3 regions of the Blastococcus sp. SYSU DS0533 genome follow, and region 1 is predicted to be linked to each of the others. Evidence: predicted binding sites of a transcription regulator. Region 1 holds the regulator's gene; each other region holds the start of a gene.
What was found. The regulator LexA, encoded in region 1, represses DNA repair genes until DNA is damaged. The targets are predictions, from matches to a motif close to TCGAACANNTGTTCGA.

Region 1 (9,832 bases):
GTACTCCGAGCACGGGTTGGACGCGTTGATGCGACCGGTCTCGGGGTTGGTGTGCCAGTCGTTGATCGTGTCGTCGTACTGGATGCCGGGGTCGGCGCACTCCCACGCGGCCTGGGTGACCTTGCGGAACAGCGACTTGGCGTCGACGGTCTCGATGACCGAACCGTCGAGGCGGGCCCGGAGGCCGAACTCGTCGCCCTCCTCGACCGCGCGCATGAACTCGTCGGAGACGCGCACGGAGTTGTTGGCGTTCTGGTACTGGACGCTGGTGATGTCCTTGCCGCCGAGGTCCATGTCGTACCCGGCGTCGCGCAGCGCGCGGATCTTGTCCTCCTCGCGCGCCTTGGTCTCGATGAACTCCTCGATGTCGGGGTGGTCGATGTCGAGGACGACCATCTTGGCCGCGCGGCGGGTGGCGCCCCCCGACTTGATGGTGCCCGCGGAGGCGTCGGCCCCGCGCATGAAGGAGACCGGGCCGGAGGCGGTGCCACCGGAGGAGAGCAGCTCCTTGGAGGAGCGGATGCGGGAGAGGTTCAGGCCGGCACCGGAGCCGCCCTTGAAGATCAGGCCCTCCTCGCGGTACCAGTTGAGGATCGAGTCCATCTCGTCGTCGACGGCGAGGATGAAGCAGGCGCTGACCTGCTGCGGCGCGCTGGTGCCGACGTTGAACCAGACGGGCGAGTTGAAGCTGAAGTACTGGTGCAGCAGCATCCAGGTCAGCTCGTGCTCGAAGATCTCGGCGTCGCCCTCGGTGGCGAAGTAGCCGTGCTCGCGGCCGGCCTCGGTGTAGGTGAGCACCACGCGGTCGATGAGCTGCCGCAGGCTGGTCTCGCGCTGCGGGGTGCCGACCGCACCGCGGAAGTACTTCGTGGTGACGATGTTGGTGGCGTTGATGCTCCACTCGGCCGGGAACTCGACACCGCGCTGCTCGAAGTTGATCGAGCCGTCCCGCCAGTTGGTCATGACGACGTCGCGACGCTCCCAGGTCACCTCGTCGTACGGGTGCACACCAGCGGTGGTGAAGACGCGCTTGATCTTGAGGCCCTTGGCGCGGCTGGGCGTCTTGGCGCTGCGGCGGGTGCGGGCGCCGGCCACGCGGTCGTCGGTCTCGGTCATGGTGTGGAGCTCTCCCTGGTCGTGTGTCGCGTGGTGCTTCGCGGGGCTGCGCGGTGGTGCTGCGCGGTGGCGGATCGGGGGCTGGGGAAGAGCCGCGATCGGTAACTGCTCGAACTGCTGTCTATCGGGTGGCACCGACAGTTCTCAGGTGCCGGCGGAGGTGCCGGACGGGACCGGCTGCCGGGGCGCGGGCGGGCCCGCCTCCCCCGGCGGCGCGCTGGACTGCCGCGCCTTGAGCTCGGCGATCTCCCGCTCGAAGTCGGCCACCGAGGTGAAGGAGCGGTAGACGCTGGCGAACCGCAGGTAGGCGACCTCGTCGAGCTCGCGCAGCGGGCCGAGGATCGCCAGGCCGACCTCGTGGCTCGGCACCTCCGCGGCGCCGCTGGCGCGGATGGCGTCCTCCACCTGCTGGGCGAGGAGCTTGAGCTGGTCCTCGTCGACCGGCCGGCCCTGGCAGGCCCGCCGCACGCCGGCGACCACCTTGCTGCGGTTGAACGGCTCGCTGACGCCGTTGCGCTTGACGACGGCGAGCACCGCCTCCTCGACGGTGGTGAACCGGCGACCGCACGCCGGGCACGAGCGGCGACGACGCGTCGTGGCCCCCTCGTCGGCCTCCCGCGAGTCGATGACCCGGCTGTCGGCGTTGTGGCAGAACGGGCAGCGCACGGTGGTTCACCTCCTCCGCCGGTGGGCCCGCGACCGGCCTGCCTGTGGAGCTCCCTGGGGACATCCGGTGGACGCCGCGGGGAGAACCTGAGGACGGGGCTGTGGACGGGCTTACAGCTGTGTAACTACTAGATGTGGGGGAACCCTAGGACGGCTCCCACAAGATGTGCAAGTGATCGTCTGCTCGGCGTGTTCCCCTCCGGCACTGCCGTGCGCAGGCGGATCAGCGGCCCCCAGCCGTCACAGCGGCACCGCACCGACACGCCGGGGACCCACCCACCCGAGGACCCCCGCGGCGCGGCGACCGGCCGGGTACCGGCGACGCCCCGGCACCCCCTGCCGCGCCGGGCGCGGCGCCCGTGCGGACGCCGGACGCCGCCCCGAGGCGACGACCGGCACGTGCACAGGGCGCCGTCGGGCGCGGGTGCGGCGGGCGCTGAGCCGTCAGGCACGGACGGCCCCGTCCACCCATGGACGCCGGGATTGCGGGACCTGGTCGCCCAGGCGCATCGGCCGGGTGAGCAGGTCGCGCTCGAGGTCTGCGGGCGGGGTCCAGCCGTACCCGGCCGGACGCCTCTCGACCGGGTGCGGGGAGCGCGCGGCGGGCACCGCGCAGGCGCCCGACCGGCTACCCCGGCCCGCCGCCGGCCCACCTGCCCCGACGGGAGGGAGGTGGCGGGTGTCGGCGGCACTGTCCCGACCACCCGCCGGCGCCGCGACCGGGGCACGGTGACGACCGGCCGGGGCCGGAGGCACGGACGTCGCCGACCCGGAGGGCGCCGGGACGGATGGCGCCGGCACGGCGGGGACCTCGTCGATCTCGGGCGCCCGTCGCCGACCACCGGACCGGGCAGTGGCCGGACGTCCAGCGCGGGCATCGCGCACCAACGGCAGGCTGGCCGTCGAGTCGCGGGTCGCAGGCCCGTCGGCCCCCGGGGCGGTTGCCCCCTGCGCAGGCATCGCCTGCGTCACCGGGACCGCGTCGGTGCGCGCCGGCTCGGGCAGCCGCACCGCTGCGAGCCCCGTCCACACCGTCTGCTCGACACCGCCGGCGACGACCCGGACCCACATCTCGCAGGCGCCGGCGTCATCGTGCCGCCACCCCAGCAGCTGCCCTGCCCGCCAGGCCCCCGCGTGGTGGACCTCGACGACCTGGGGCTGACTGGTGAACACCGCGGCGCGGCTCTCCATAGCGCTGGACACCCACTGACCGCAAGCGGCTGACGAGCACGGTCCGTAAACGTCCGCATACAAACGGTTGTCGAAGTCCACGACCGACCTTGTAGATCTCTCGCCATGCCGACCTCGGGCACCCGGAGTCTCCCGGTCAGGGCAGCACGAGGACCTGACCCGGCGTGATCGCCGCGCTCTCGAGCCCGTTCATCTGACGGATGTCGACGACGACGTCGCGCACGTCGCGCTCCCCTGCCACCGCACCCGCGATGGACCACAGCGTGTCCCCTGGCTCGACGATGACCTTCGCCGTCCCCATCAGCTCCAGCCCGTCGCGGGCCTCGCCGAGGACGGCGCCACCCAGGGCGACCACACCCAGCGCGAGGAGCAGGACGACCACCGCGACCACGCGGCGCCCGCGCGCCGTGAGGCGCAGCGGCGGGAGTGGCGCCGGCGCGCCGCTGCCCACGGCGGCCGACCGGACTGCGCCCGGCCGCCCCCCGGGGCGGACAGGGAGCCCGACTGGCTCCACGTACGCGCGGGGCGGCGGGAGCACCCGGAGGTGCCGCGCCGGCATCTCCGCAGCACCTCGCGGCGCGACGTCACCCGCCCCCTCCGGACGGACCCGCAGCGCGGTACCGCTGTTCATGTCTCCCACCCTCCCGACCGGTACCCCACCGGCCCGAACACCTGTTCGATTGGAACGCCGGTCCGATGTCTACCGGACGCCGCCGACAGAAGCGATGCGACACGGCTGATTTTCGAACGTGTGTTTGAACTGGACGGGGATCGGCGCTACGGTTCAGCGGACGGACGACGGGCGAGCGCTGCACGGGCAGCCGGCGAGGAGGAGACGTGGCGGACTCGAGCGGGACCTCCGGTAGCGGGCGCGGCACCCGTGGGGCGACCCCGGAGGCGGGCGGCACCGGGTCGGTGCGCGCCTTCCCCGACCGGACGGCCGACGGTGACGGGCTGACCCAGCGGCAGCGGCGGGTGCTCGAGGTGATCCGCGACTCGATCGACCGCCGGGGCTACCCGCCCTCGGTCCGGGAGATCGGCGAGGCCGTGGGGCTCTCGTCGGCCTCCTCGGTCGCCCACCAGCTCTCGGTCCTGCAGAAGAAGGGGTGGCTGCGACGCGACCCCAACCGCCCGCGCGCGCTCGACGTCCGGCTGCCCGGGGATGCCTCCCGCGGCACGGCCACCCTCGCCGAGCCGCCCGTCCTGGGCGAGGGCGAGCAGGCCTCCGCCCCCGCCTACGTCCCGCTCGTCGGGCGGATCGCCGCCGGCGGCCCGGTGCTGGCCGAGCAGGCGGTGGAGGACGTCTTCCCGCTCCCCCGCGAGCTCGTCGGCGAGGGGACGGTCTTCATGCTCAAGGTGGCCGGCGACTCGATGGTCGAGGCCGCGATCTGCGACGGCGACTGGGTCGTCGTCCGGCAGCAGCCGACCGCGGAGAACGGCGAGATCGTCGCCGCGATGATCGACGGCGAGGCGACGGTCAAGACCTACAAGCGCCGGGACGGCCACGTCTGGCTGCTGCCCCACAACCCGGCGTACCAGCCGATCCCGGGTGACGAGGCGACGATCCTCGGCCGGGTGGTCTCGGTCCTCCGCCGGGTCTGAACCACGACATCGGTGGTCGGCCGGACATCGTCCCGGCCGACCACCGACTCCGCCGCGCGGCGATCAGCGCCGCTGGTAGTCGCCGTCCCGCTTCTCGAAGAAGGCCCTCAGCGCCTCCTGGTGGTCCTCGGTGCGGAACATCTCGAGGAAGCGCTTGGTCTGCAGCGCCTGGCCCTGCGCGAAGTCCATCTCGAAGGCTCCCGTGACGGCCTCCTTCGTCGCCTCCACCGACAGCGGTGCGCGGGTGGCGATCCGCTGCGCCTTGGCGAGCGCGGCAGGCATCAGGTCCGCCGGCTCGTGCACCTCTGTGACCAGACCCCAGTTGAGCGCCTGCTGCGCGGTGTACCGGGCCCCGGTCAGCAGGATCTCCTTGGCCGGCCCCAGGCCGACGACGCGTGGCAGACGCCAGAAGCTCACGATGAGCCCGACGTTGACCCCGGCCGCCACGAAGAACGCCTCGGTGGAGGCGATGCGGATGTCGCAGCAGAGGGAGAACTCCAGGCCGCCGCCGATGGTCGCCCCGTTGATCGCGGCGATCACCGGGGCCCGGAAGTTCTGCACCCCGTTCAGCACCCGGCCGAACTCGGCCAGGTAGTCCTCGAGCTGCTCATCGCTCATGGACTGGTCCTCGCCGAGGTGGGCACCCGCGGTGAACGCCCGCCCCTCCCCCGTGATGACCAGGCAGCGCACCTGCTCGTCGGCATCCAGGATGTCCAGCGCCTTCATGAAGGAACGCCGGCTCTCCCAGCTGAAGGTGTTCGACGGCGGGCTGTCCAGGGTGAGGACGGCGATGTGCGGGGTCTCGTAGCGCAGGTGGACCCCGGGGCCGACGTCGGTCGTGGTCACGGTCATGCGGCTTCCTCCGAGGATGCGTGGGGGGCTGGGCGTGAGGTGGTCCGACGACGTCTGGATTCGCCGGGCCGGTGGTCGAGCAGTCGCATGGCGATGACCGCCACGACGATGTTGATCAGCAGGATGACCACCGAGAGGGCACCCACCCGCTGGTACAGCGACTCGTTCGAGAGGTTGTAGAGGACGGTGGCGATGGTCGGGTTCGCGCCGGTGTAGAGGAACACCGACATCTCCAGCTCCCGGAAGAGCAGGACGAAGTTGAGCAGGCCGGCCGCCAGGAGGGACGGGCGGAGCAACGGCACGGTGATGCGCCGCCAGGTGCGGGCCCACGAGGCGCCCAGGCTCCGCGACGCCTCCTCGACCTCGGCGCCGATCTGCCCCATGCCCGCGTGCACGTAGGCGAAGGTGAGCGGTAGCGCGCTGCCCACGTAGGCGATGAGGAGGATGGTGAGCGACCCGCCCAGACCGAACGGCGGCGCGGCGTAGGCGATGATCAGCCCGATGCCGAGGACGGCGCCCGGGAAGGCCAGCGGCGCCGCCATCGCCGGGGCGATCACCGCGTTGCTGCGCGCCCTGGTCCGGTGCACCAGCCACGAGGCGAGCAGCGCCAGCGCGAGCGCGAGCACCGTCGCCGCCACGGCGAGGAAGAAGCTGTTGCCCATGGCCGCCGTGATCAGCGGCTGGCTGAACACCTGCTCGTAGTTGCCGGTCAGCGTGAAGTTGTCCGCCCCGAACGGCCGGCCCAGGGCCTCGCGGAACGAGGTCGCCAGCAGGATGCCGAACGGCAGCACGATGCTGAGGACGACGACGAGCGTGCAGAAGGCCAGCCCCGCGACCCGGCCGGCAGGACCCAGTCGGGTCAGCTCCTGCCGTCCCGGCTTCCCCCCGATGACGGTGAACTTCTTGCCGCCGACCAGGCGCCGCTGGACGAGCAGCAGGCCCGCGATGATCACCAGGATCGGCACGGAGATGACTGCTGCCGCCTCGATCCGGGGAGGGAACTGCATGAGGCTCAGCAGGACGGTCGGGATCGTCTGGAAGCCGGTGGGCGCACCCAGGATGGCCACCGGTCCGAAGATCACCGCAGCGCTGACGAAGACGAGGATCGACCCGGCGATCAACGCCGGCGCGATGACCGGGAACGTCACCGTCCGCAGCACCCGCGCCCGGGAGGCACCCAGGCTCGCCGCCGCGTGCTCCAGCGCCGGGTCGATCCCCTCCAGGGCAGCCGACACCGGCAGGAAGACGAGGGGGTAGAGGAAGAGGGAGAGGACGAAGATGATCCCCCACGGGCTGAAGATGTCGAAAGGCGCGGTCTCCAGCCCGAACAGTGACATCAGGGTCGTGTTCAGCAGCCCGTTGCGCGGCCCGAGCAGCAGGATCCACCCCAGCGCCGCGATGAAGCTCGGCGCCGCGAAGGTGAGCACCGCCGTGCCGCGGAAGAAGCGCCGGAACGGCAGGTCCGTCCGCACGGCGAACCAGGCGACCGGGAGCCCGAGCAGCAGGCTGCCCACGACGGTGCCGGCGGCGATCCACAGCGAGTTGAGGATCGCCTGGACCAGGCGGGGTTCGCTGGCGAGCAGGCCGTAGTTCACGAGCGTGAACCCGCCGTCGTCGGCGACGAAGCTCTGGCCGAAGACCTGCGCCACGGGGTAGCCGATGAGCGCGACGATCGCGACCACCCACACCCAGCGCATGGAGCGCTCGAAGCCGGTGCCACGCCGCTGCGCCTGCCGCTGCCGGCGGGGCGCGACCCCGGTCTCCCGCGGGGCCCCCGCCGCGTCGGTGCCCGACGCGGCAGGGGCGGCGGAGCTGGTCAGCGCCATGACCGGCATCCCGGGGGCGCGGCGGAAGCGCTCGGTCGCCGGCTCATCGGTTGAACAGCTCGGCGAACCGCGCCACGACGTCCTCGCCGCGCTCCTCGATCTCCGACAGGTCCGCGGTCAGCAGCGTGGCGTCGGAGAGGTCGGCGCCGGACGGCGGCTGGGGACCGCCCTGGAGCACGCTGCGCCCGCCCTGGTCGGCGAGGGCCTGCTGGAAGTCCTCGCTCAGGTGGTACTGGACGAGCAGCTTCGCGGCGTTCGGGTGCGGCGCGTCGGCGAGCATCGCGAGCTCGGAGGCGAACGACGGCACGCCGTCCTCCATGAAGGCGATCTCGAGGGGCTCGCCCTCCTCCGCGGCGCTGATCACCGCCGACTCGATGGCCGGGATGCCGATGTCGGCCTCGCCCGTGAGCACCAGCTGGGCGAGGGCCAGGCTGCTGTCGGTGACGGCGACCTGCCGTTCGGCCAGCTGCCCCAGCCACTCCTCGCCGTAGAGACCCGTCAGCATCGTGTAGTAGGCCAGCGCCGTGCCCGACGCACCGGGGTCGGCGCTGATGATGGCGCCGTGGTCCTCGCTCGCCAGCTCCTCCCAGGTGGTGGGGAGGTCCGCCGGGTCGGTGTTGGCGGAGTTGTACATGATCCCCAGCGGGACGAGGCTGTAGGGCACCTGCGGGTTGTCCGGGTTGTCCAGGCCCTCGCTGATGTCACCGAGGTTGGGCACGTCGGCGTCGGTGATGACGCCTTCCTCCGCCCAGTCCTGCATCGTGCCGGGGTCGGTGAGGCTGACGACGTCGGCGTTGACCGAGCCGCTGGCCAGCTCCGCGGAGATGGAGTTGGCGATCGCCCCCGAGTCCTCCCGGGTGAAGGTGACCTGGATGCCGAACAGCTCCTGCATCCGCTGCTGGAGCAGCTCCAGCCCCGGACGGGTGTGCCCCCCGGCGTAGAGGACGACGCCGCCTTCCTCCTGCGCGGCCTCGACGAGCTCCTGGTCGATCCCCTCCACCGCGGCCGGCTCGCCGCCGGATCCGGCGTCCGACGCCGGAGTGGTCGAGCCGTTGCCGCAGGCGGCGACGAGCAGGACGGCCACGGGGACGGTCAGGCTGGTGAACAGGCGGCGCGCGGAGCAGTGGTTGAACACAGGGCCTCTTCTCGGGTGGGTGACGCTGTTCGGACGGGTTGGGTGCGAGGTCGCGGCGGCGCTCATGCCGCGGACCGGCCGGGGACGGGTGCCGGGACGGCGGGGACATGGCCGGTGGCGGTCGTCCCGGGGCGGTCGCCGAGCACTGCGGCGGCCCCGCGGTCGACGCCCAGCGACACGGGCTGGCCGGGCTGGAGCCGTCCGACGCTCGGACCGGTGGCCTTGATCGGCTCGCCGAGCCCGGGGAGTTCCACGGCGTACTGCACGTGATCGCCGAAGAACAGCGCCTCGCGGACCACGGCACCGGAGCCGTGGCCGGGGTCGGCCGGGGTGAGCCGCACGTCCCCCGGGCGCACGGAGACCATGACCGCCTGACCCTCTCCCAGCGGGCCGTCCGCCGGCTCCTCCGCCTCGACGGCGACGCCACCGGGGAGTTCGAGGGCGACCGATCCGCCGCCGGTCCCGCGGACGGTGGCCGGCAGCACGTTGGTCGCCCCCAGGGCGCGGGCGACGAACCCGGTGCGCGGCCGCCGGTAGACGTCCTCGGGGCTGCCGACCTGGACGATGCGGCCGTCGTGCATCACCACCAGCCGGTCGGCCAGCGACAGGGCCTCCGCCTGGTCGTGGGTGACGTAGACCATGGTCACGCCCAGCGACCGCTGGATCCGCTTCACCTCCGACCGCATCTCCTCCCGCAGCCGGGTGTCGAGGTTGGAGAGCGGCTCGTCGAGCAGGAGCAGCGCGGGGTCGTTGACCAGGGCCCGCGCCAGCGCGACGCGCTGCTGCTGACCGCCGGACAGCTGGTGGGCGTAGCGGTCGGCCAGACCGTCCAACTGGACCATCGCCAGCGCCTCGTCGGTCCGCCGCCGCACCTCCGCGCGGCCCACCTTCGCCGTCGTCGGCCCGTAGCCGACGTTCTCGCGCACGCTCAGGTGGGGCCACAGCGCGTAGCTCTGGAAGACGACCGACATCCGCCGGCGCTCCGGCGGCACGAAGGTGCGCCCACCGACCAGGACCTCGTCGCGGAGCCGGATCTCCCCGGCGTCCGGGCGCTCGAATCCGGCGATCATCCGCAGGCACGTGGTCTTGCCGCAGCCGCTGGGCCCCAGCAGCACGACGGCCTCGCCCTCCTCGATGGAGAGGTCGACCCCGTCGACGACACGGGCGGCGCCGAAGCTCTTGGTCAATCCGGACATCACGAGGTGGGTCACGCGGGTACCTCCGTCGGCTCGGGAGAGGGGGCCTCCGACGCGGTACCGGGGTGATCCCCCGCGGAGGTGGTCAGCAGCACGCCGTCGGCGAGCAGCTCGTCGATGTCGGAGGCGGACATGCCGGCCTCGACCAGGACCTCACGGCTGTGCTGACCGAGCAGCGGCGCCGGCCGGCGGATGGCGGCCGGGGTGCCGGACAGCTTCACCGGGGCTCCGATGTGGCGCACCGTGCC
Region 2 (9,832 bases), on a different contig from region 1:
AGCAGCGCGGGGACGAGCCGGAACCCGTCGAGCGCCACCGCGGCCCCGGTGCCGACGAGCACCGGCGCGACCGCCGCGGGCAGGGTGCGGGGGCGGGCGCCGGCCAGCCACTGGGCGGGGGTGGCCATCAGACCTCCGGGGTGCGGGCCGCGACGGCGCGGCGGTCGGGCTTGCCCGTGTGCAGGGTGGGGACCGCGTCGATCAGGTGCAGCTCGCGCGGCGCGGCCGGGGGGCCGAGCCGCTGCGCCACCCACGGGCGCAGGTCGGCCAGTGCGGGGGCGGCCCCGGGCACCGGGACGACGGCGGCCACGACCCGCTGCCCCCACTCCGGGTCGGGGCGGCCGAAGACCACGGCGTCGGTCACGGCGGGGTGCTCGCGCAGCGCGGCCTCCACGCTCGCGGGTGCGACGTTGACCCCGCCGGTGATGACGACGTCGTCCAGCCGGCCGTGCACGGTGAGCCGCCCGCCGGGGTCGAGGACACCGGCGTCGCGGGTGCGGAACCAGCCGCCGGCGAACGCGGCCGCGGTGGCCTCCGGGTCCCCGCGGTACCCGAGCGCCAGCACCGGGCCCGCGAGCTCGACCCCGCCGTCGGTGATCCGCACGCGGACCCCGTCGAGCGGCACGCCGTCGTAGACGCAGCCGCCGGCGGTCTCCGTCATGCCGTAGGTCGTGACCACCGCGACATTCTCGGCCCCGGCGCGGGCGAGGAGCGCCGGGTCGGTGGCCGCACCGCCCACCAGGACCGCGTCGAAGGCGCGCAGCGCGTCCGGTTCGGCGTCCAGGGCCCGGCGCAGCTGGGTGGGGACCAGCGCCGTGTAGCGGCGGTCGCCGGCCGGCATGCGGGCGAGGGCGGCGGCGAGCGGCTCCCCGGCGCCGAGGCGGGTGGTGGTGCGCCCGGCCAGCAGCGAGCGGCAGAGCACCTGCAGCCCGGCGATCGCCGACACCGGCAGCGCCAGGAGCCAGCTGCCCGGGCCGCCGATCCGGTCGAGGGTCGCGGCCGCCGAGGCCCGCAGCGCCCCGGCGGGGAGCAGCACCCCCCGGCCGCCGCCGGTCGAGCCCGAGGTGACGACGACGAGGTCGGTGCCCGGCTCCAGCGGCTCCCCGGGGCGGAGCACGGCACGGGCGGCGTCGACCACGGCCGGCGGGCCGGCGGGCAGCACGGCCAGCGGGCGCTCGCCGTCCAGCGCCGCGCGGACGTCGTCGTCGGTGAGCTCGCCCGCGGCCACGAGGGTCAGCTGCCGAGCCACGAGGGACGAGGGTATGCGGCCTCCCGCCGGGGCCCGCCACGAGCCTCCGAGGGGAGGGTGCCGGCGGCCCTGCTCCTAGGCTGATCACCGTGACCGCCCTCCCCACGACCGCGCTGCCGGCGGGGATCACCGAGCTGGCGGTCTACGAGGTGCCTTTGCGCACCCGGTTCCGGGGGATCGACGTGCGCGACGGTGTGCTGCTCCGCGGCCCGGCCGGCTGGGGCGAGTTCTCGCCGTTCTGGGACTACGACGCCGCCGAGAGCCGCCGCTGGTGGGCCGCCGCGGTCGAGGCCGCCACCGAGGGGTTCCCGGAGCCCGTGCGCTCCAGCGTGCCGGTCAACGTGACGGTGCCCGCCGTCGACGCGGGGCGGGCGCACGCGATCGTCGCCACCTCGGGCTGCCGCACCGCCAAGGTCAAGGTCGCCGAGCCGGGGGAGACGGCGGCCGACGACCGGGCCCGCGTCGAGGCGGTGCGCGACGCGCTGGGCCCGCAGGGCGCGATCCGGGTCGACGCCAACGCCGCCTGGGACGTCGGCACCGCGGTGCGGCGCATCCGCGAGCTCGACGCCGCCGTCGGCCTGGAGTACGTCGAGCAGCCCTGCGCCACGCTGGACGAGCTGGCCGCCCTGCGCCGGCGGATCGACGTCCGGGTCGCGGTCGACGAGGCCGTGCGCCGCTCGGCCGATCCGCTCGCCGTCGACCTGCGGGAGGCCGGCGACGTCGTCGTCCTCAAGGTGCAACCGCTCGGGGGCGTGCGGGCGGCGCTGCGGGTCGCGGAGGCCCACGGCCTGCCGTGCGTCGTCTCCTCGGCGCTGGAGTCGTCGGTCGGCATCGCCGCCGGCGTCGCGCTGGCTGCCGCCCTGCCCGAGCTGCCGTTCGCCTGCGGCCTGGCCACCGTCGCGCTGTTCGCCGGAGACGTGTCGTCGTCCCCGCTGCTGCCGGTCGACGGCGCGCTCCCGGTGGTCCGCCCGGAGCCCGACCGCGTTCCCGCCGCCGGGCAGGGCACGGTCGCCCGGTGGACGGCCCGGATCGACGAGGTGCTCGCCGCGTGAACCCCTCCACCGCCTTCGGTCGGGTGCTGGTCGACGAACTCGTCCGCGGTGGCGTCACCGACGCCGTGCTCGCCCCCGGCTCCCGGTCGGCGCCGCTCGCGCTGGCGCTCGCGTCGGCCGAGCGGCACGGCCGGCTGCGGCTGCACGTGCGCATCGACGAGCGGACGGCGGCCTTCCTCGCCCTGGGGCTGGCGAAGGGGTCCGGCCGCCCGGTGCCGGTGGTGACCACCTCGGGGACGGCGACCGCGCACCTGCACGCCGCCGTGCTGGAGGCCGACGCCGGTGGGGTCCCGCTGCTGGCGCTCACCGCCGACCGGCCCCCGGAGCTGCGGGCCACCGGCGCCAACCAGACGATCGAGCAGGCCGGGCTGTACGGCGCCGCGGTCCGCTGGGCCGCCGACGTCGCGGTGCCCGAGGCCGGCCGCGAGGAGGCGCAGAACCGCTACTGGCGCTCGCTGACCGCCAAGGCGCTGACCATCGCGTCGGGCACGCTCTCGGCCGACCCCGGGCCGGTGCACCTGAACCTGGCGCTGCGCGAGCCGCTGCTGCCCGACGACGAGCCCGCCGAGCTCGTCGCCCCGTGGGCCGGCCGCCCCGGCGGGCGGCCGTGGACGGAGGCCGAACCGTCGGCCGGGTGGGCGGCGCGTGCCCACCGCCTGCCGCCGCGCACGCTGGTGATCGCCGGGGACGGCCCGCTGCACGCCGCGCCGGGGCTCTCCGACGGCTCTGCCTGGCCCGTCGTCGCCGAGCCGAGCAGCGCGTTCTGGGGCCTGCCGGGTGGGGTCCGCGGGGGTGTGCTGGCGCTCGGCGCCGCCGGCTGGCTGGCCGTGCACCGGCCCGAGCGGGTGCTCGTGGTGGGTCGGCCCACGCTCTCGCGGCCGGTCAGCGCGCTGCTGGCCGACCCCGCCGTCACCGTGGAGACGGTGAGCGCCTCGCCGCGGTGGGCCGACGCCGGCCGGTCGAGCAGCGCGGTCCGGCGGCTGTTCACCGGCGCGGAGCCCGACCAACCGGTCGACGCGGCGTGGGCGGCCGCCTGGCACGCGGCTGCCGACCGGGTGGGGGCGGCGGTGGACGCGGTGCTCGACGGCGCCCCGGCGCTGACCGCCGCGCGCCTGGCCCGCGACGTCGTCGCCGCGCTGCCCGCGGGTGCCCTGCTGGTGCTCGGCTCGTCCACGCCGGTCCGCGACGTGGACCGGCTCGCGGTGCCGCGCGCCGACGTCACCGTGCTGGCCAACCGCGGCGTCGCGGGCATCGACGGCACGATCTCCACGGCCGTGGGGGCGGCGCTGGTGCACGGCGGACCGGCGTTCGCGCTGATGGGGGACCTCACGTTCCTCCACGACCTGACCGGGCTGCTGCCCGGCGAGGGGGAGCCACGGCCGGACCTCACCGTGGTCGTGCCCGACAACGACGGCGGCGGGATCTTCGCCCAGCTCGAGCCGGGGCAGGACCGGCACGCGGCGGACTACCGACGGGTGTTCGGCACCCCGCACGGGCGGGACCTGGTCACGGTCGCGGAGTCGCTGGGCTGGCCGGCGACGCGGGTGTCGACGCCGGCGGAGCTGCAGGCGGTGCTGGGGCTCGGCGGCCCGCAGGTCGTCGTGGTCGGCACCGACCAGCGCGCCGAGGCGGAGCTCGCCGGCAGGCTGCGGCAGGCGGCCGCCGCGGCGCTGGGGTGACGGCCGGCGGTGCGCGGGCCCGTGGGCACGGCGCGCCCCCGTGAGCCGGCGTGCGATCGAGCAGATCGAACGCGCCCGAGCCGCGACCACCCTGCTGCTGGACGGGGCGGCCGCCGCGGTCGTCGCGGACCTGGGCTACTACGACGAGCCGCACCTCGCCCGCGCGCTGCGCCGGTACAGCGGGCGCACCGCCGGTCAGCTCCGCAGCGGGACCGGCGGTGCGCTCGCCCTCACGGCTCAGCGCACGACGTCGTAGAGGGCCTTGATGACACCGTTCGAGTAGGATTCGGACTCCCGCAGCGACAGCTGCCGCCGGTCCTCATCGGTCCGGCTGAACACGCTCTTGCCCGACCCCAGCAGCACCGGGAAGACCAGCAGGTTGTAGCGGTCGATCAGGTCGGCGTGGGCGAGGTTCCGCGCCAGTTTGGCGCTGCCGTGGACGAAGATCGCGCCACCCTCGGTCTGCTTGAGCGCGGCGACGTCCTCGGTCGTCCGCAGGATCTCCTGGGGGCCCCAGCCGTCGACGAGCGCCTCCTCGCCGAGCGAGCCGGACACGACGTACTTGGGCAGGTCGCGGTAGGCGATGTGGTCCTCGGAGCCGGGCCAGCTGCCGGAGAACGCCTCGTAGCTGCGCCGCCCGAACATGAGCGCGGTGGTCTCCTCCAGCTCCTCGGCCTTCAGCGCGAACGACTCCGGCACGAAGGGCGTCCGGAGCACCCAGCCACCGCTGGGGTGCCCCTCGACGGCTCCGCCGGGGGAGTCGACGACGCCGTCCAGGGTCATGAAGCCCGTCCAGACGAGTTGACGCGGCATGGTGTGCCTCCACGGTTCCAGGAGATCCATCTCCCTCGGCTCGGGCGGCGCCCTCGCGCCGTCCCACTGCCATGACCGTAGGGGCGCCGGGCGTCCGTGGTCTTGGACGGGACCGACACCGGTCGCGGGAGGCGGCTCAGGACTCGAGCGCGGCCTGGAACGCGGCGAACTTCGACTGGGTCTCGGCCAGCTCGGCGGCCGGGTCGGAACCGGCGACGATGCCGCACCCGGCGAACAGGCGTGCCCCGCCGTCCTGGGTGAGCTCGGCGCAGCGCAGCGCCAGCCCGAACTCGCCGTCGCCGCGGGCGTCCATCCACCCGACCGGGCCGGCGTAGCGGCCGCGGTCCATGCCCTCCAGCTCGCCGATCAGCGCGGCGGCGTCGGCGGTGGGGGTGCCGCACACCGCGGCCGTCGGGTGCACCGCACCCAGGAGCTCCAGCAGCCCGGCAGACGCTCGCTGGCGGCCGACGACGTCGGTGGCCAGGTGCCGCACGTTGGCGAGGGTGAGCAGCTCCGGTCCCGTCGGCGCGGTCAGCTCGTCGCAGTACGGCTCGAGCGCACGCACCAGGGAGTCGACGGCGAGCGCGTGCTCGCTCCGGTCCTTCGCCGACCCGAGCAGCGCCGCGGCGAGCCGCTCGTCCTCAGCGCCGGCCCCGCGGGGTGCGGTCCCGGCCAGCACGCGCGAGGACAGCTGCCGCCCGCTGCGCCGCAGCAGCAGCTCGGGGGTCGCGCCGAGCAGGCCGTCGACGGCGAACGTCCAGCAGCCGGGGAAGCGGGCGGCCAGGCGGTGCAGCAGCCGGCGCGGGTCCAGGGCGGGCTCGGCGGAGACCAGCAGGTCGCGGGCGAGCACGACCTTGGCCAGGTCGCCGGCGGCGATCCGCTCCACGGCTGCCGACACGGCGGCGCACCAGCTCGCCGGGTCCAGCGCGCCGTCGGCGTAGCGGAGGCGGGGCGCAGAACCGTCGCCGTCCCGGACGGGCGCCGGCAGCTCGGGCGCGGCACCGATCGCGGTCACCCACCCGACGCCGTCGCGCCGTCCCACGACCACCTCGGGGACGACGAAGACCGACGTGCCGGCCGCCGGGTCGAACGCGATGCTGCCGAAGAGGACCGGCCCCGACCCGGGGACGCCGAGGTCGTCCTCCACGTCGAGCCTCGCCACGTAGTCGTCCCACCAGTCGGCGGCCTCGGCCAGCGCGCGGGGGCCGGAGACCTCGAGCCGCGCCGCCTCGCCCCAGCCGACGAGCCCCTCGCCCCGCCGCACCCAGGACAGCCCGCCGCCCGCCGGCAGCAGGTCGAGCAGCTCGCCCGCGGCGTCGGCGCGGACCGTGCTGGCGGTGCGCGCGGCCGCTGCCGGGGAGGTCAGGGCGGCCGCGGTCACGAACCCAGCCTAGGCAGGCTTGTAGCGTCGACGCCGTGGCAGACCGGCGAGACAACCCGCACACCGCCGGCGTGAGGGCCGGTCTGGACAAGCGGCCGGCCGAGGTCGCCGCGATGTTCGACCGGGTCGCCGAGCGCTACGACCTCACCAACACGGTGCTCTCCGGCGGGCTGGACGCCTCCTGGCGGCGGGCCACCCGCGAGGCGCTCGGCGCCCGCCCGGGGCAGACGGTGCTGGACGTCGCAGCTGGGACGGCGGTCTCGACGGTCGAGCTCGCGGCCGGCGGCGTGCGCGCGATCGCCTGCGACTTCTCCCAGGGCATGCTGCGCGCCGGCGCCGCTCGCCCGGTGCCCAAGGTCGCCGGCGACGCGATGGCGCTGCCGCTGGCCGACGAGAGCGTCGACGGCGTCGTCATCTCCTTCGGGCTGCGCAACGTGGCCGATCCCGACGCCGCGCTGCGCGAGTTCTCCCGGGTCACCCGCCCGGGCGGCACGCTGGTGGTCTGCGAGTTCTCCAGCCCGACCTGGGCGCCCTTCCGCACCGTCTACACCGAGTACCTCATGAAGGCGCTGCCGCGGATCGCCCGGGCGGTGAGCAGCAACCCCGAGGCCTACGTGTACCTGGCCGAGTCGATCCGCGCGTGGCCCGACCAGCCTGCGTTGGCCGCCCGCCTGCAGGAGGCCGGCTGGGCGGACGTCGCCTGGCAGAACCTGACCGGCGGCATCGTCGCGCTGCACCGGGGCCGCAAGGGGTGAGCCGCCGGGCGCGGGTGCTCCTGGGGGACCGGTCGCTGCCCCCTGGGTACGCCCACCCGCCGGCGCCGGCGCCGGCTCCCGGGGGTGGGTGCAGTTCGAGCAGTACCACCGGCACACCGCCTGGGACCGGCCCGGTGGCCTGGCGAACCGGTCGGGCGCCGGTGACCTCGATGTCGTCGTGTACTCGGCGCAGACCTGGGCGCGGCTGGCCCTGGAGGGCAACCAATCGGTGCTGCTGCTCTTCGTGCCCGACGAGGAGATCGTGCACCGCGACGAGGTGGGCGCCGAGCTGACCGACAACGCGCACCGGTTCGTCTCACGCCGGGCCGGGGAGCGCTTCCTGGACTACCTCCGCGCGCAGAAGTCGGCGATGACCGGGGAGGCGGGCGCGCACACCAACCGGCCCGAGCTGTCCTCGAGCACGGCTACGACAGCGAGTACGCGATGCACGCCCTGCGGCTGGGCGTCCAAAGGATCGAGCTCCTGACGACCGGGCGGATCCCCTTGCCGGTGCCCGAGCCGGACCGCGCCCGGCTGCGCGCGATCCGCCGGGGCGAGGTGGACCTGGACGAGGTGCTCGCCGAGCTGGCCTCCGTCGAGGCGCGGCTGGTGGATCGGCAGGACAGCCCGGCGGTACCGGCCGAGCCGGACCGGGCGTGGGTGGACGACTGGCTGCACCGCGCGCACGTGGGGTATCGGGCAGCCGGCTGAGGGACGCGGTGCGACGCGGGGTGCCCGGCGATCCGCTCGTCGGCCTCCGTCCCGTCCATCGCTCACGGTCGAACCGGAACTGTCGTACCTCGTACGTATGTTCGATCCGTGCCCACCGCCGAGCTCTCCCGCAGTGCCCTCGAGGGTGCCCTCGTGGGGTGGTTGCTCGAGTCGCGGCCGACGGTGGCGCGCTTGCCGGTGGGGGCGCTGTCCGCTGCCGAGAAGGCCGCCGAGCTGCGGCGGCTGCAGGCGCGCCGGGCCATGGACGCCGCCTACGAGGCGGAGCTCGTGATGGGGCTGGCCGCCGACCGCCCCGACACCGACGACCCGCCCCCGGGGCACCCGGGGGCCCGCCGCCGCGGGCCGGGGTCGCCGGTGCCGGGGACGAGCGAGTTCCTGCCCGACGAGCTGGCCGCGGTGTTGAACTGCTCCCGGCCGTTCGCCGCCGGGGTGCTGTCCGACGCCTACTTGCTGGTGGAGCGGATGCCCGCTGTCTGGGCCGCGTGCGCGGCCGGCGAGCTGGACTGGTTCCGCGCCCGCGTGTTCGCCGGCGTGCTCGGCCATGCCTCCGACGACGTGATCGCCGCTGTGGTCCCCGCCCTGCTCCCCGGAGCGGCGGGGTTGTCGTCCGGCCGGTTGCGAGCGCAGCTGGTGGCCGCCGCGATCGCCGCCGACGAGGAGTACGCCGAGCGGCGGCGCGCCGAGGCCGAGGCGCGGGCCGGGGTGCGGGTGCACCCGACCGGCGACGGGCTCTCGGCGTTGACCACCGAGCTGCCCTCGCCGGTGGCGGCGGCGATGTGGTCGGCGATCGACCAGGCCGCCCAACTCGCCCGCACCGGTGGCGACGACCGGCCGATCGGGGTCCTCCGGGCCGAGGCGCACGCCGCGCTGGTGCTGCGACCGTGGGACACCTCCCGCCCCGCGATGACCGGGCACGTCACGGTGGTGGCCCCGCTGGCAGCGCTGGGCCGGCCGGCAGGCGCCGGCGCTCTCGGCAGCGAGGCCGGGCCGAGCGTGGACGGCATCCCGATCACTGCCGCCCACCTCCGCGAGCTCCTGGCCCGACTCGGCGCGTTGGGGGTGCAGGCCCCTCCGGGCGGCAGCCGGGCGGTGGCGATCACCGGGGCGGTCGGGGCACTCCTTGCCGCGGTGACCGCCGCAGAGCTGCGCCGGCTCGCCGCACGCGGCTGCCCGGCGCACGGCGGTGCCGCCGACTGCGGCTGCCCGCTGACGGGGTGCCCGGCGCCGGTGGCCGGGCACGACGCCTCCGCGGCCCAGAAGCGGTTCCTCCGGCTCCGCGACCGCACCTGCCGGCACCCGGGCTGCGGCCGGCCGGCCGGGCGCACCGACGCCGACCACGTGGTGCCGTACGACTGCGGTGGTCGCACCGCTTGCGAGAACCTCTGCTGCCTGTGCCGCAGGCACCACCGGCTGAAGACCTTCGCCCGCGGCTGGCGGTTCGAGCTGCTACCCGACGGCACCCTGCGGGTGACGACGCCCAGCGGGGTCACCCGCACCACCCGGCCTCCCGGTCTGCGCGACCTGTCGGCGCAGCCCGCACTCCCCGCGTCGCCTCCACCGCCACGCCCACCGGAGGAACCGCCGCCGTTCTGACCGCGCCGACGGGACGGTCGTCGATCCATCCGGGTCGAGTCCGGCCGGCGGCGCGGCCAGGTGTGCCGCGCCGCCCGGTGGTTAACGACCAGGCATGACGACACCAGCCTCACCCCAGCCCCAGGACCCCGACTCCGCGCCGACGGACCCGGTGGAGCCGCTCCCCGACCCGATCTCGAAGCCCGACCCGGACGACCCGGGCACGCCGCGACCGGAGTCGGACCCGGTCCCGATCGTCTAGCACCCCCGTGCAGCGCGCCCGCTACGCCGACCGCCGCGACGCCGGGCGGGTGCTGGCGGGCGCGCTCACCGGGCGGGCGGACGCCCGTGCGCTGGTCCTCGGGCTGCCCCGAGGCGGCGTCCTCGTCGCCGCCGAGGTGGCCCGCGCGCTCGGCGCGGAGCTCGACGTCCTCGTCGTACGGAAGCTCGGTGCGCCCGGTCAACCGGAGCTCGCGATGGGGGCGCTCGCCGCGATCGGCGACCGCGTGGAGACCGTCTGGGTGCCCGCGGTCCGCGACCGCGTCGACCCGGACCCGGCCGCGGTGGACGCCGTCCGCCAGCGCGAGCTCACCGAGCTG
Region 3 (9,832 bases), on a different contig from region 1:
ACGACCGGGCAGCCCCCGGCTCCCGAAGCGGGGCCCGCGCCGGAGGACGTGCCGGGTGACCAGTACACCTACGAGACCGGGTCCGGCGGGGTCGCCCAGCTCGTGCCGGGGGCCCGGGCCGCGGCGGCCGCCATCGACCCGTCCCGGCTCGTGGTCCCCGGGCTCACCGGCGGCGGCGCCGACGGCGCCGGGTCCGGGGGCGTCGCGGGGACCTACGACGGTCCGACGGTCCCCGAGTTCGGCCAGCTGGCCGGCCTGAGCACCCCCGCTCCGGGTGGGGACGGCGCCCGCCAGGTGGTCGACGCCGCCGGCACCCAGCCGGTCGCCCTGCCCGCTGCGGCGCTCGCCGCCGTCGTCAGCCTGGCCGGGGCCACCGCGGCGCTCGTGCGCACCACGCAGGCGGCCCGCGGGTCCCGCTGAGCGCAGCCCGTCCGGACGGGGACGGGGGTCCGTGTCCCCCGTCCGTGCCGCGCCTGGCCCGCCCGCCCCGGCCGCTGGTAGCCTGGAACAGCGCGTTCCGGCTCCTGCCGGGGCGCGCGACGCGTGTACGACCCTCCTGCTGCAGATTCCCTGCAGCCGCGAAGACCAGAGGAGGTGGGGTTCTCCGTGCGTCACTACGAATTGATGGTCATCCTCGACCCCGACCTGGAGGAGCGCACGATCGCGCCCTCGCTGGACCGGTTCCTGACCGTCGTCACCAACTCCGGTGGCACCGTCAAGACCGAGATTTGGGGCCGGCGTCGCATGGCCTACGAGATCAAGAAGCACGTCGAGGGCATCTACGCCGTCGTCGACATCCAGGCCGAGCCCGCCGCGGTGGCCGAGCTCGACCGGCAGCTCAACCTCAACGAGTCGGTCCTGCGCACGAAGCTGATGCGGCCCGAGGTCCACTGACCATGGCCGGCGAGACCGTCATCACCGTCATCGGCAACCTGACCGCCGATCCGGAGCTGCGCTTCACGCCGTCGGGCGCTGCCGTCGCGAACTTCACCGTGGCCTCCACGCCGCGGACCTTCGACCGCCAGTCGCAGGAGTGGAAGGACGGCGAGGCGCTGTTCCTCCGCTGCAACGTCTGGCGGCAGGCCGCGGAGAACGTGGCCGAGTCGCTGACCCGCGGCTCGCGGGTCATCGTCAGCGGACGCCTCAAGCAGCGCTCCTTCGAGACGAAGGAGGGCGAGAAGCGCACCGTCGTCGAGCTCGAGGTGGACGAGATCGGCCCCTCGCTGCGCTACGCCACGGCCAAGGTCACCCGCGCCTCGCGCGGTGAGGGTGGCGGCGGCTTCGGTGGCGGTGGCGGCGGCGGTGGTTTCGGCGGCGGCGGTGGCGCGAGCGACCCGTGGTCGACGCCCGCCGGTCCGTCGGACGAGCCGCCCTTCTGAAAGGACCCCTCTGCCCCCCACCGCTCGCACGCTCGCGGCGGGACCCTGCAGAGGGGCCGTTCCATTCCCTCACTTACTGGAGAACTCCGGTGCCCAAGCCCCCTGTTCGCAAGCCCAAGAAGAAGGTCTGCCAGTTCTGCAAGGACAAGGCGACCTACATCGACTACAAGGACACGACCCTGCTGCGGAAGTTCATCTCCGACCGCGGCAAGATCCGTGCCCGCCGCGTCAGCGGCAACTGCAGCCAGCACCAGCGGGACGTCGCCACGGCCGTGAAGAACAGCCGTGAGATGGCCCTGCTGCCCTACACCTCGACGGCGCGCTGATCATGAGCACGATGAAGCTGATCCTGACGCAGGAGGTCACCGGCCTCGGGTCCTCCGGCGACACCGTCGAGGTCAAGGGCGGGTACGGCCGCAACTACCTCCTGCCCCGCGGGCTGGCCATCGTCGCCACCCGGGGCGCGCAGAAGCAGGTCGAGTCGCTGCGCCGGGCGCGTGCCGCCCGCGAGGTGGCCTCGCACGAGGAGGCGCAGACGCTGGCCGGCCGCCTGTCCGGGCTGACCGTCCGGGTTCCGGCGCGCGCCGGTGACGGCGGACGCCTGTTCGGTCGCGTCACCACCGCCGACGTCGCCGCGGCCGTCACGGCTGCCGGCGGCCCGGAGCTCGACCGTCGCCGGATCGAGCTGCCCAGCAGCATCAAGACCACGGGCCAGCACACCGTCACCGTGCGGGTGCACCCGGAGGTCACCGCCCAGCTGACCATCGAGGTCGTCGCGGGCTGAACCACGCCCGTCCCGCAGAGGACCGGGCTGCACGAGGGGCGTCGGACGTGGGTCCGGCGCCCCTCGTGGCGTCTCCGGCCGCTGGCCACCTCCGGCCGTTGCACGCCGTGGGCGCCGCGACGGATCCCCCGGGCCCCCGGAGGCCGGGTCGGCACTCGCAGGGCCGCACGGGGCCGCTGAGGGGCTGCGGGACCCGCGCTCGGTGGCGGCGACCCCCGGGCGCCACCCCCGCTGCGCTGACGGTGGCGCCGCGCGCCCGCTCCCGCCTGGCCGGCGGCCGCCCGCGCACCGTTGTGACTCGTGGTGCGTCGCCCCCAAGTTTCTTCCGAAGTTTTTCCCGTCCACACGCGGTGGGAGTCGTCCGTGCAGGTCAGCGACGGCGAGCCCGGGGATGTGCGGTCGCTGTCCCCCGGCTCGTCCACATGTCGACACGCCTCCGTCCACCGACTTGTCCACAAGTTGTGCAGATCGGCGTGCACACCGGTGGTGGACGCGGCCTGCTGCGCTTCCTAACGTCCTCCCCGCCACCGAGCGGACGACGTGTTTGTCGGTCCCCTCCGGTAGGCAGGAGCCGAACAGGCGTTCGGCACGGCGCTGCCCGTCGAGCTCGCGTACTTCCCCTGCGCGCGGTGGTGATGCGGGCGCGCCCGCAAGGAGATGGAGGTACCCCCGTGGCGGTGGCCGACGAGTTCAGCCGACCGTCCGTGACGGCGCCGGAGTACGACCGGCAGCCGCCGCAGGACGTCGCGGCGGAGCAGTCGGTGCTCGGCGGCATGCTGCTGAGCAAGGACGCGATCGCAGACGTGGTGGAGGTCTTGCACGGCAACGACTTCTACCGGCCGGCGCACCAGGTGATCTTCGACTGCATCCTGGACCTCTACGGGCGCGGCGAGCCGGCGGATGCGATCACCGTCGCCGCGGAGCTCAACCGGACCGACCAGCTGTCCAAGATGGGCGGCGCGGTCTACCTGCACACGCTCATCCAGTCCACGCCCACGGCGGCCAACGCCGGCTACTACGCCGCGATCGTCGCCGAGCAGGCGGTGCTGCGGCGCCTGGTGGAGGCCGGCACCCGCGTGGTGCAGCTGGGCTACGGCGCGGCCGGCGGCAAGGGCGACGTCGACGACATCGTCGACCGCGCCCAGCAGGAGATCTACGACGTCACCGAGAAGCGCATGAGCGAGGACTACTCGCGCCTCGAGGACGTGCTCCAGCCGACGATGGACGAGCTGGACGCGATCGCCTCCCGCGGGGGCACCGCCCGCGGCGTCCCGACCGGCATCCGGGACCTCGACGAGCTCACCAACGGCCTGCAGGCCGGGCAGATGGTCGTCATCGCCGCCCGTCCTGGCGTGGGCAAGTCGACGCTGGGACTCGACATCGCCCGATCGGCCACGGTGAAGCACCAGATGCCGGCGGTGATCTTCTCGCTCGAGATGAGCAAGCACGAGATCACCATGCGCCTGCTCTCGGCCGAGGCGAAGGTGCCGCTGCACCACATGCGCGCCGGCACGCTGTCGGACGAGGACTGGGCGAAGCTGGCCCGTCGCATGGGTGAGGTAGCCGACGCCCCGCTCTACATCGACGACTCGCCGAACATGACGATGATGGAGATCCGGGCCAAGGCGCGGCGCCTCAAGCAGCGCAACGACCTCAAGCTCGTGGTCATCGACTACCTCCAGCTGATGACCTCGGGCAAGCGCGTCGAGAGCCGCCAGCAGGAGGTCTCGGAGTTCTCCCGCGCGCTCAAGCTGCTGGCCAAGGAGCTCGAGGTCCCGGTCATCGCGATGTCGCAGCTGAACCGTGGCTCGGAGCAGCGGCAGGACAAGAAGCCGATGCTGTCCGACCTCCGCGAGTCCGGCTCCATCGAGCAGGACGCCGACATGGTGATGATGATCCACCGCGAGGACATGTACGAGAAGGAATCCCCGCGGGCCGGCGAGGCCGACATCATGCTGGTGAAGCACCGCAACGGCCCGACCGCCAACGTCACCGTCGCCTTCCAGGGCCACTACAGCCGCTTCGTGGACATGGCCAACTGACGTGGCCGTCTCCAGCAACGGCTCCGCGGGTGCTACGGCCTACCCCGTGGAGTCGGTCGGTATCGACGGACGCCTGTTCTTCCAGGAGTGCGCGACCATCGTCTGGGACCAGGGCAGAGGCGCCTACGACTTCAACCCTGCTCTGGACGGTCACCCGGCTGTCTACCGCGTCTTCGTCCAGCCCAACGCCTTCTACGTCGGGGAGGCGCGAAACCTGGCCGACCGATTCCGCCGGCACCTGACCGAGGACGGTTCCGAAGTCTTGGCGGCCCTTCACCAGGCACGGGCTGCGGGCGTCCCCGACTCCGACCTGGGTCGTGTGGAGATCGTGTCGATGACGGCGACCGCATCTGAGTTGTTCGAGAACGACGACTACTCGAACCTGGAATTCCGACCCATCACCCGGACGCTCCCAGCGGATGCCGTGTACACCCGGCTGGCCGTCGAGGGCATGGCGTTGGCGGTGTCCGTGGAGATGTGGCCAGCGGGCCGTTGCCTGAACCGGTTGACCAGGAACGGGGAAGGCCTGCGGTATGTCCGTTGACGGCGCGGGCGCGTCGACGCCCTGAGCTCCAGCGTCAGAGGCCCAGAACCGGATCGGTTCTGGGCCTCTGACAATTCAACGCCTCACGACGTGGAAGCTCGGTCAGGCGGCGGCGCGCATCAGCTCGCGGCGGACCTTCTTGCCGCCGGTGGTCATGCGGACCAGCTTGACCACCTGCGCCGGCGCGTTCTTCGGCGTGGTCTCGGCCAGCCAGCCGTTGGGCAGCGAGAGCCGGATGACCTTGTGCCACGCGCTCGCGACCTGCTTGTACAGCGGGGCGGAGTGGTAAGTCAGGCCGTACCGGTCGAAGATGTCCTTCACCTTCGGGGCGATCTCGGCGTACCGGTTGCTCGGGATGTCCGGGAACAGGTGGTGCTCCACCTGGTGGCTCAGGTTGCCGGTCATGATGTGCATGGCCTTGCTGCCCGAGATGTTCGCCGAGCCCAGCATCTGCCGCAGGTACCACTCGCCGCGGGTCTCGCCGTCGATCGAGGTCTTCTCGAAGGTCTCGACGCCCTCGGGGAAGTGACCGCACATGATCACCGAGTGCGACCAGAGGTTGCGCACCACGTTGGCGGTGAAGTTCGCCGCCAGCGTCGGCAGGAACGACGGACCCGACAGCAGCGGGTGGACGACGTAGTCCTTGGCCGCCTGGTTGCGGATCTTCTTCAGCACCTGCTTGGCCGCGGCGCGGAACTTGGGGTCGTTGCGCCGCTTCTTGGTGGCCAGGTTCTTGCCCAGCTCCAGGTCGTAGGCGGCGATCCCGTACTCGAAGAAGCAGGCGTTGATGAAGTTCCAGAGGGGCTGCGCCAGGTACATCGGGTGCCACTTCTGGTCCTCGTCGACGCGCATGATGCCGTAGCCGAGGTCGTTGTCCTTGCCCACGACGTTCGTGTACGTGTGGTGCAGCTCGTTGTGCGAGTGCTTCCACTGCGCGGCCGGGCTGGCCATGTCCCACTCCCACGTCGTGGAGTGGATCTTCGGGTCGCGCATCCAGTCCCACTGGCCGTGCAGGATGTTGTGCCCGATCTCCATGTTCTCGAGGATCTTGGCGATCGAGAGGCCGGCGGTGCCGAGCACCCACGCCGGCGGGAACTTGGAGAACAGCAGGACGGCGCGGCTGCCCAGCTCGAGCTTCCGCTGCACGTCGATGACCGTGCGGATGTACTTCGCGTCGTCCTCGCCGAGGCTGTCGCGCACCTCCTGGCGGATCGTGTCGAGCTCCTTGCCGATGAGCTCGATGTCCTCGGGGGTGAGGTGGGCGATCGGGTTCTCGGGCTTCTTCTGCAGGACGGTCATCGTGGGAGCTCCTCTGTCTGGGGCTGGGTCAGTGCTCGATGGCGCAGGCGCCGGCGGCGGCGCTGACGCAGGTCTGGATGAGGACACCGTCGCCGACGTCCTCGGCGGTGGTGATCTCGCCGTTGCGCAGGTCGCGGACGGCACCCTCGCGGAGGGGCAGCACGCAGCCGTAGCAGATGCCCATCCGGCAGCCGCTGGGCATCAGGACCCCGGCCTCCTCGGCGGCGTCGAGGATCGGCGTGGCGCCGTCGGCCTCGAGCGTCGTGCCGTTCTTCGTGAACGAGACCGTGCCGCCCTCGCCGGTGACGAGGATGCGCGGACGGAAGCGCTCGGTGTAGAGCCGGTCGGCGATGCCGACCGACTCCCAGTGCTCCTCGAGCGCCTCCAGCATGCCCACGGGCCCGCACGCCCAGGTCGCGCGCTCGTGCAGGTCGGGGACCAGTTCGGCGATGGACCGGGCGTCGAGCATCCCGGCGCTGTCGGTGTGCTGCTCGATCAGCCGGATCCGGCCCTCGGCGGCCATGCGCCGGAGCTCCTCGCCGAAGACGACGTCGTCGGCGGTGGGGGCGGAGTGCACCAGGACGGTGTCGGCCAGCCGGTCGACGGAGTTGCGCAGGATGCCCATGACCGGCGTAATGCCGGAGCCGGCGGTGACGAACAGCGCCTTCGCGGGCACCTGCTCGGGCAGGCAGAACTCACCGGTGGCCTGGTCGAGCTGGATGATCGTGCCGGGCTGCACCCGGTGCACCAGGTGGTTGCTGACCTTGCCGTCGGGGATCGCCTTCACGGTGATGGTGAAGCAGCCGTCGGGGCGGTCGAGTACGGAGGTGATCGAGTAGGCGCGCCACTGGCGGACCCCGTCGATGTCGATGCCGATGCGGACGTACTGGCCGGGCACGTGCGGCAGCCAGTCGCGCCCGGGGCGGATGACGATCGACGCGGCGTCCCGGGTCTCCCGGTGCACGGCCTCGATCCGGCCGCGCAGCGCCGCCCCGGAGCGGAGCGGGTCGAACAGGTCGAGGTAGTCGACGGGCAGCAGCGGGGTGGTCACCAGCTCGGCGAACTTGAGCACCCGGTCGCGCAGCGCGATCCGCGCGGGCGGCCGGGCCGCGGCGGGGCGCGGGGCGGTTGCTGTCATGTACTCAGCTTTCCCAGCGCATGCACCAAATACCTGTGCCCTCGACGTGAATCGGGCGGTAGCTTCTGTCCCCGGTGAACAAAGGAGGCGCGATGGCGGAGGACCCCGCACCGTTCCCGGAGACCGTCGCCGAGGCGATGCGCGCGGAGCTGACGGCCGTCGCCGAGCGTGCGGTGGAGGAGATCATCGTCGGCGTCCCCAGTTACACGGACGCGTTCTCCGGCCCGATGGGCCGGAAGATCTCCACCGCGGTCGAGCTGGCCCTGCGGGGGTTCCTGCAGGTGGCCGCCGACGGGGGAAACGTGGACGCCGGGACCCCGGGCGGGCCGGTCGTCGAGGCGGCCTACGCACTGGGGCGCGGCGAGGCCCGCAGTGGTCGTTCGATGGACGCCCTCCTGGCCGCCTACCGGGTCGGCGCACGGGTGTCGTGGCGGGACATGAGCGCCACCGCCGTCCGCGCGGGCCTGGACCCCATGTCGCTGGCCCGGTTCGCCGAGCTGGTGTTCGCCTACATCGACCGGCTCTCCGCGGCGAGCGTCGCCGGCCACGCCGACGAGCTGGCCTCCAGCGGCCGGGCCCGCCAGCGCCTGCTCGAGCGGCTGGCGCGCGGCCTGCTCACCGGCAGCCCGCACACGGAGCTCGCCGAGATGGCCCAGCGGGCGGAGTGGTCCCCGCCGCGCACGCTGACCGCCGTGCTGCTGCCCGAGGGCCGGGTGCGCGGCACGCTGGTCTCCCTGGACCCGCGCACCCTGGCCGCGACGGAGGACCTCCCGGGGCTGGAGATCCCGGGGGAGCTGGCGGTGCTGCTCGTGCCGGACGCCGACGGCGCCGCCCGCGGCGCGTTGCTGCGCGGGCTGGCGGGCCGTCGTGCCGTGGTCGGCCCCGCCCGGCCCTGGTGGGCCGCGCAGGCCTCGTACGGCCGGGCGCTCCGGGCGCTGCGGCTGCACGTGGCCGCGGAGGACGACGGGCCGCTGGACACCGACGCCCGGCTGGCGGAGCTGGTCCTGCGGGCCGACGAGGAGGCGCTGGCCGATCTGCGGGCCCGGGCGCTGGCGCCGCTGGAGGCGGTGGGGGAGGTGGCGCGCGAGAAGCTCACGGAGACGCTGCGGAGCTGGCTGCTCCACCACGGCCGGCGTGACCAGGTCGCCGCGGCGCTGTTCGTGCACCCGCAGACGGTCCGCTACCGGATGACCCAGCTGCGCCAGCTCTACGGGCGCGGCCTGGAGGACCCGCAGACGGTGCTGGAGCTAACCATCGCGCTCGGCGTCCACCCTGCACCACCGGGTGAGGCGCCGTCCCGCGCGCCCGGTGGGCTCGGGTGACCCTTCCGCCGGGCGCGGCCCGGCTGGTCGAGGAGGTGGCCACGGCGGTCGGCGCCACGTGGGACGCCGGTGCGCCGCTGCTGCACGGGCGGACCGGGCTGGCCGGCCGCCTCGACGTCCCGGGGATCGCGATCGGCGCGGTCGCCGCGCAGCTGCTGGCCGCCCGGGCGCTCGAGGACACCTCGCCGCGGCCGCTGCACCTCGAGGCCGGGCACGTGGCCGCGTCCTTCGCCGGCGAGCGGCACGTGAGGTTTCACGGGAAACCGGGCGGGGGCGGGTTCGCCCCGCTGTCCCGGTTCTGGCGGACCGTCGACGGCTGGATCCGGCTCCACGGCAACTACCCGCGGCACCGCGCAGCCGCGACGGCGGTGCTGGGCGAGGACGTCGCGTCCGCCGCGCTCGGGTGGCGCGCCGAGGAGCTCGAGGCAGCGGTCGTCGAGGCAGGCGGCGCGGCGGCGGCCGTCCGCAGCGCCGCTACCTGGTCGGCCCTCCCCCAGGCCGCGGCGGTGCGCGAGCAGCCCCTCGTGGCGGTGGCGCGCACCGCCGAGCACCCGGGGCGCCGGAGCGGGCTGCGGGGGCTGCGGGTGCTCGACCTGACCCGCGTCATCGCCGGACCGGTGGCCACCCGGGCGCTCGCGGCGCACGGGGCCGACGTCCTGCGGATCGACAGCCCGTGGGGCCCCGACGACCCGGATCTGCTGCGCGACACCGGCGCCGGGAAGCGCCACGTGCTGCTCGACCTGGCCGACCGGCACGACCGCGCGCTGGTGGAGGAGCTGGTGGCCGCGGCGGACGTCGTCGTGCAGGGCTACCGGCCCGGCGCGCTGGACGCGCACGGCCTGGACCCCGGCTCGCTGGCCGAGCGGCACCCGCACCTGGTCGTGGCCCGGCTCTCGGCGTGGGGGACTCGCGGCCCGTGGGGGAACCGCCGGGGGTTCGACAGCCTGGTGCAGGCGGCGACCGGCATCGCCGCGGTGTACGGCGACGGGAAGGCGCCCGGCGCGCTGCCGGTTCAGGCGCTCGACCACGCGACCGGGCACCTCGCCGCGACCGCCGTCCTGGGCCTGCTGGCCCGCCAGCGGGACGAAGGCGGCGCCTGGTGCGCCGAGCTCTCGCTGGCCGGCACGGCGCACCGGCTGCTGGCGACCGGGCCCGGTGACGAGCAGCCCGGCCCGCCGCCGGACCCGGCGCCGTGGCTGGTCCAGCTGCCCTCGCCGGCCGGCCCGGTGACCGTCGTCGGCCCGCCGGGGGCGGCCGCGTGGCCCACCGGGGCGTTGCTGCCGCCGAGCACCCGGCCCCGGTGGCTGCCCCGCTGACACCGTCG

Region 2: the regulator LexA is predicted to act here: its motif matches at 7,730-7,745, upstream of ACI79W_RS01350 (DUF222 domain-containing protein).
Region 3: the regulator LexA is predicted to act here: its motif matches at 2,735-2,750, upstream of dnaB (replicative DNA helicase).

The regions. Positions count from the first base shown of each region.
Region 1 covers NZ_JBJGZZ010000007.1:130,976-140,807, forward strand. Annotated here, with positions in the region: gene ACI79W_RS11105 (vitamin B12-dependent ribonucleotide reductase) at 1-1,116, opposite strand, end outside; gene nrdR (transcriptional regulator NrdR) at 1,261-1,782, opposite strand; gene ACI79W_RS11115 (LysM peptidoglycan-binding domain-containing protein) at 3,110-3,424, opposite strand; gene lexA (transcriptional repressor LexA) at 3,811-4,575, shown strand; gene ACI79W_RS11125 (enoyl-CoA hydratase/isomerase family protein) at 4,639-5,427, opposite strand; gene ACI79W_RS11130 (ABC transporter permease) at 5,424-7,253, opposite strand; gene ACI79W_RS11135 (extracellular solute-binding protein) at 7,297-8,388, opposite strand; gene ACI79W_RS11140 (ABC transporter ATP-binding protein) at 8,451-9,599, opposite strand; gene ACI79W_RS11145 (CaiB/BaiF CoA transferase family protein) at 9,596-9,832, opposite strand, start outside.
Region 2 covers NZ_JBJGZZ010000001.1:252,264-262,095, forward strand. Annotated here, with positions in the region: gene ACI79W_RS01300 (1,4-dihydroxy-2-naphthoate polyprenyltransferase) at 1-128, opposite strand, end outside; gene menE (o-succinylbenzoate--CoA ligase) at 128-1,249, opposite strand; gene ACI79W_RS01310 (o-succinylbenzoate synthase) at 1,339-2,301, shown strand; gene menD (2-succinyl-5-enolpyruvyl-6-hydroxy-3-cyclohexene-1-carboxylic-acid synthase) at 2,298-3,980, shown strand; gene ACI79W_RS01320 (hypothetical protein) at 4,021-4,236, shown strand; gene ACI79W_RS01325 (dihydrofolate reductase family protein) at 4,218-4,793, opposite strand; gene ACI79W_RS01330 (isochorismate synthase) at 4,930-6,174, opposite strand; gene ACI79W_RS01335 (demethylmenaquinone methyltransferase) at 6,210-6,929, shown strand; gene ACI79W_RS01340 (DNA polymerase beta superfamily protein) at 7,018-7,416, shown strand; gene ACI79W_RS01345 (hypothetical protein) at 7,440-7,640, shown strand; gene ACI79W_RS01350 (DUF222 domain-containing protein) at 7,749-9,254, shown strand; gene ACI79W_RS01355 (phosphoribosyltransferase) at 9,503-9,832, shown strand, end outside.
Region 3 covers NZ_JBJGZZ010000019.1:23,499-33,330, forward strand. Annotated here, with positions in the region: gene ACI79W_RS17845 (hypothetical protein) at 1-420, shown strand, start outside; gene rpsF (30S ribosomal protein S6) at 607-894, shown strand; gene ACI79W_RS17855 (single-stranded DNA-binding protein) at 897-1,379, shown strand; gene rpsR (30S ribosomal protein S18) at 1,469-1,705, shown strand; gene rplI (50S ribosomal protein L9) at 1,717-2,163, shown strand; gene dnaB (replicative DNA helicase) at 2,835-4,205, shown strand; gene ACI79W_RS17875 (hypothetical protein) at 4,252-4,749, shown strand; gene ACI79W_RS17880 (fatty acid desaturase family protein) at 4,852-6,048, opposite strand; gene ACI79W_RS17885 (ferredoxin reductase) at 6,077-7,186, opposite strand; gene ACI79W_RS17890 (PucR family transcriptional regulator) at 7,279-8,508, shown strand; gene ACI79W_RS17895 (CoA transferase) at 8,505-9,824, shown strand.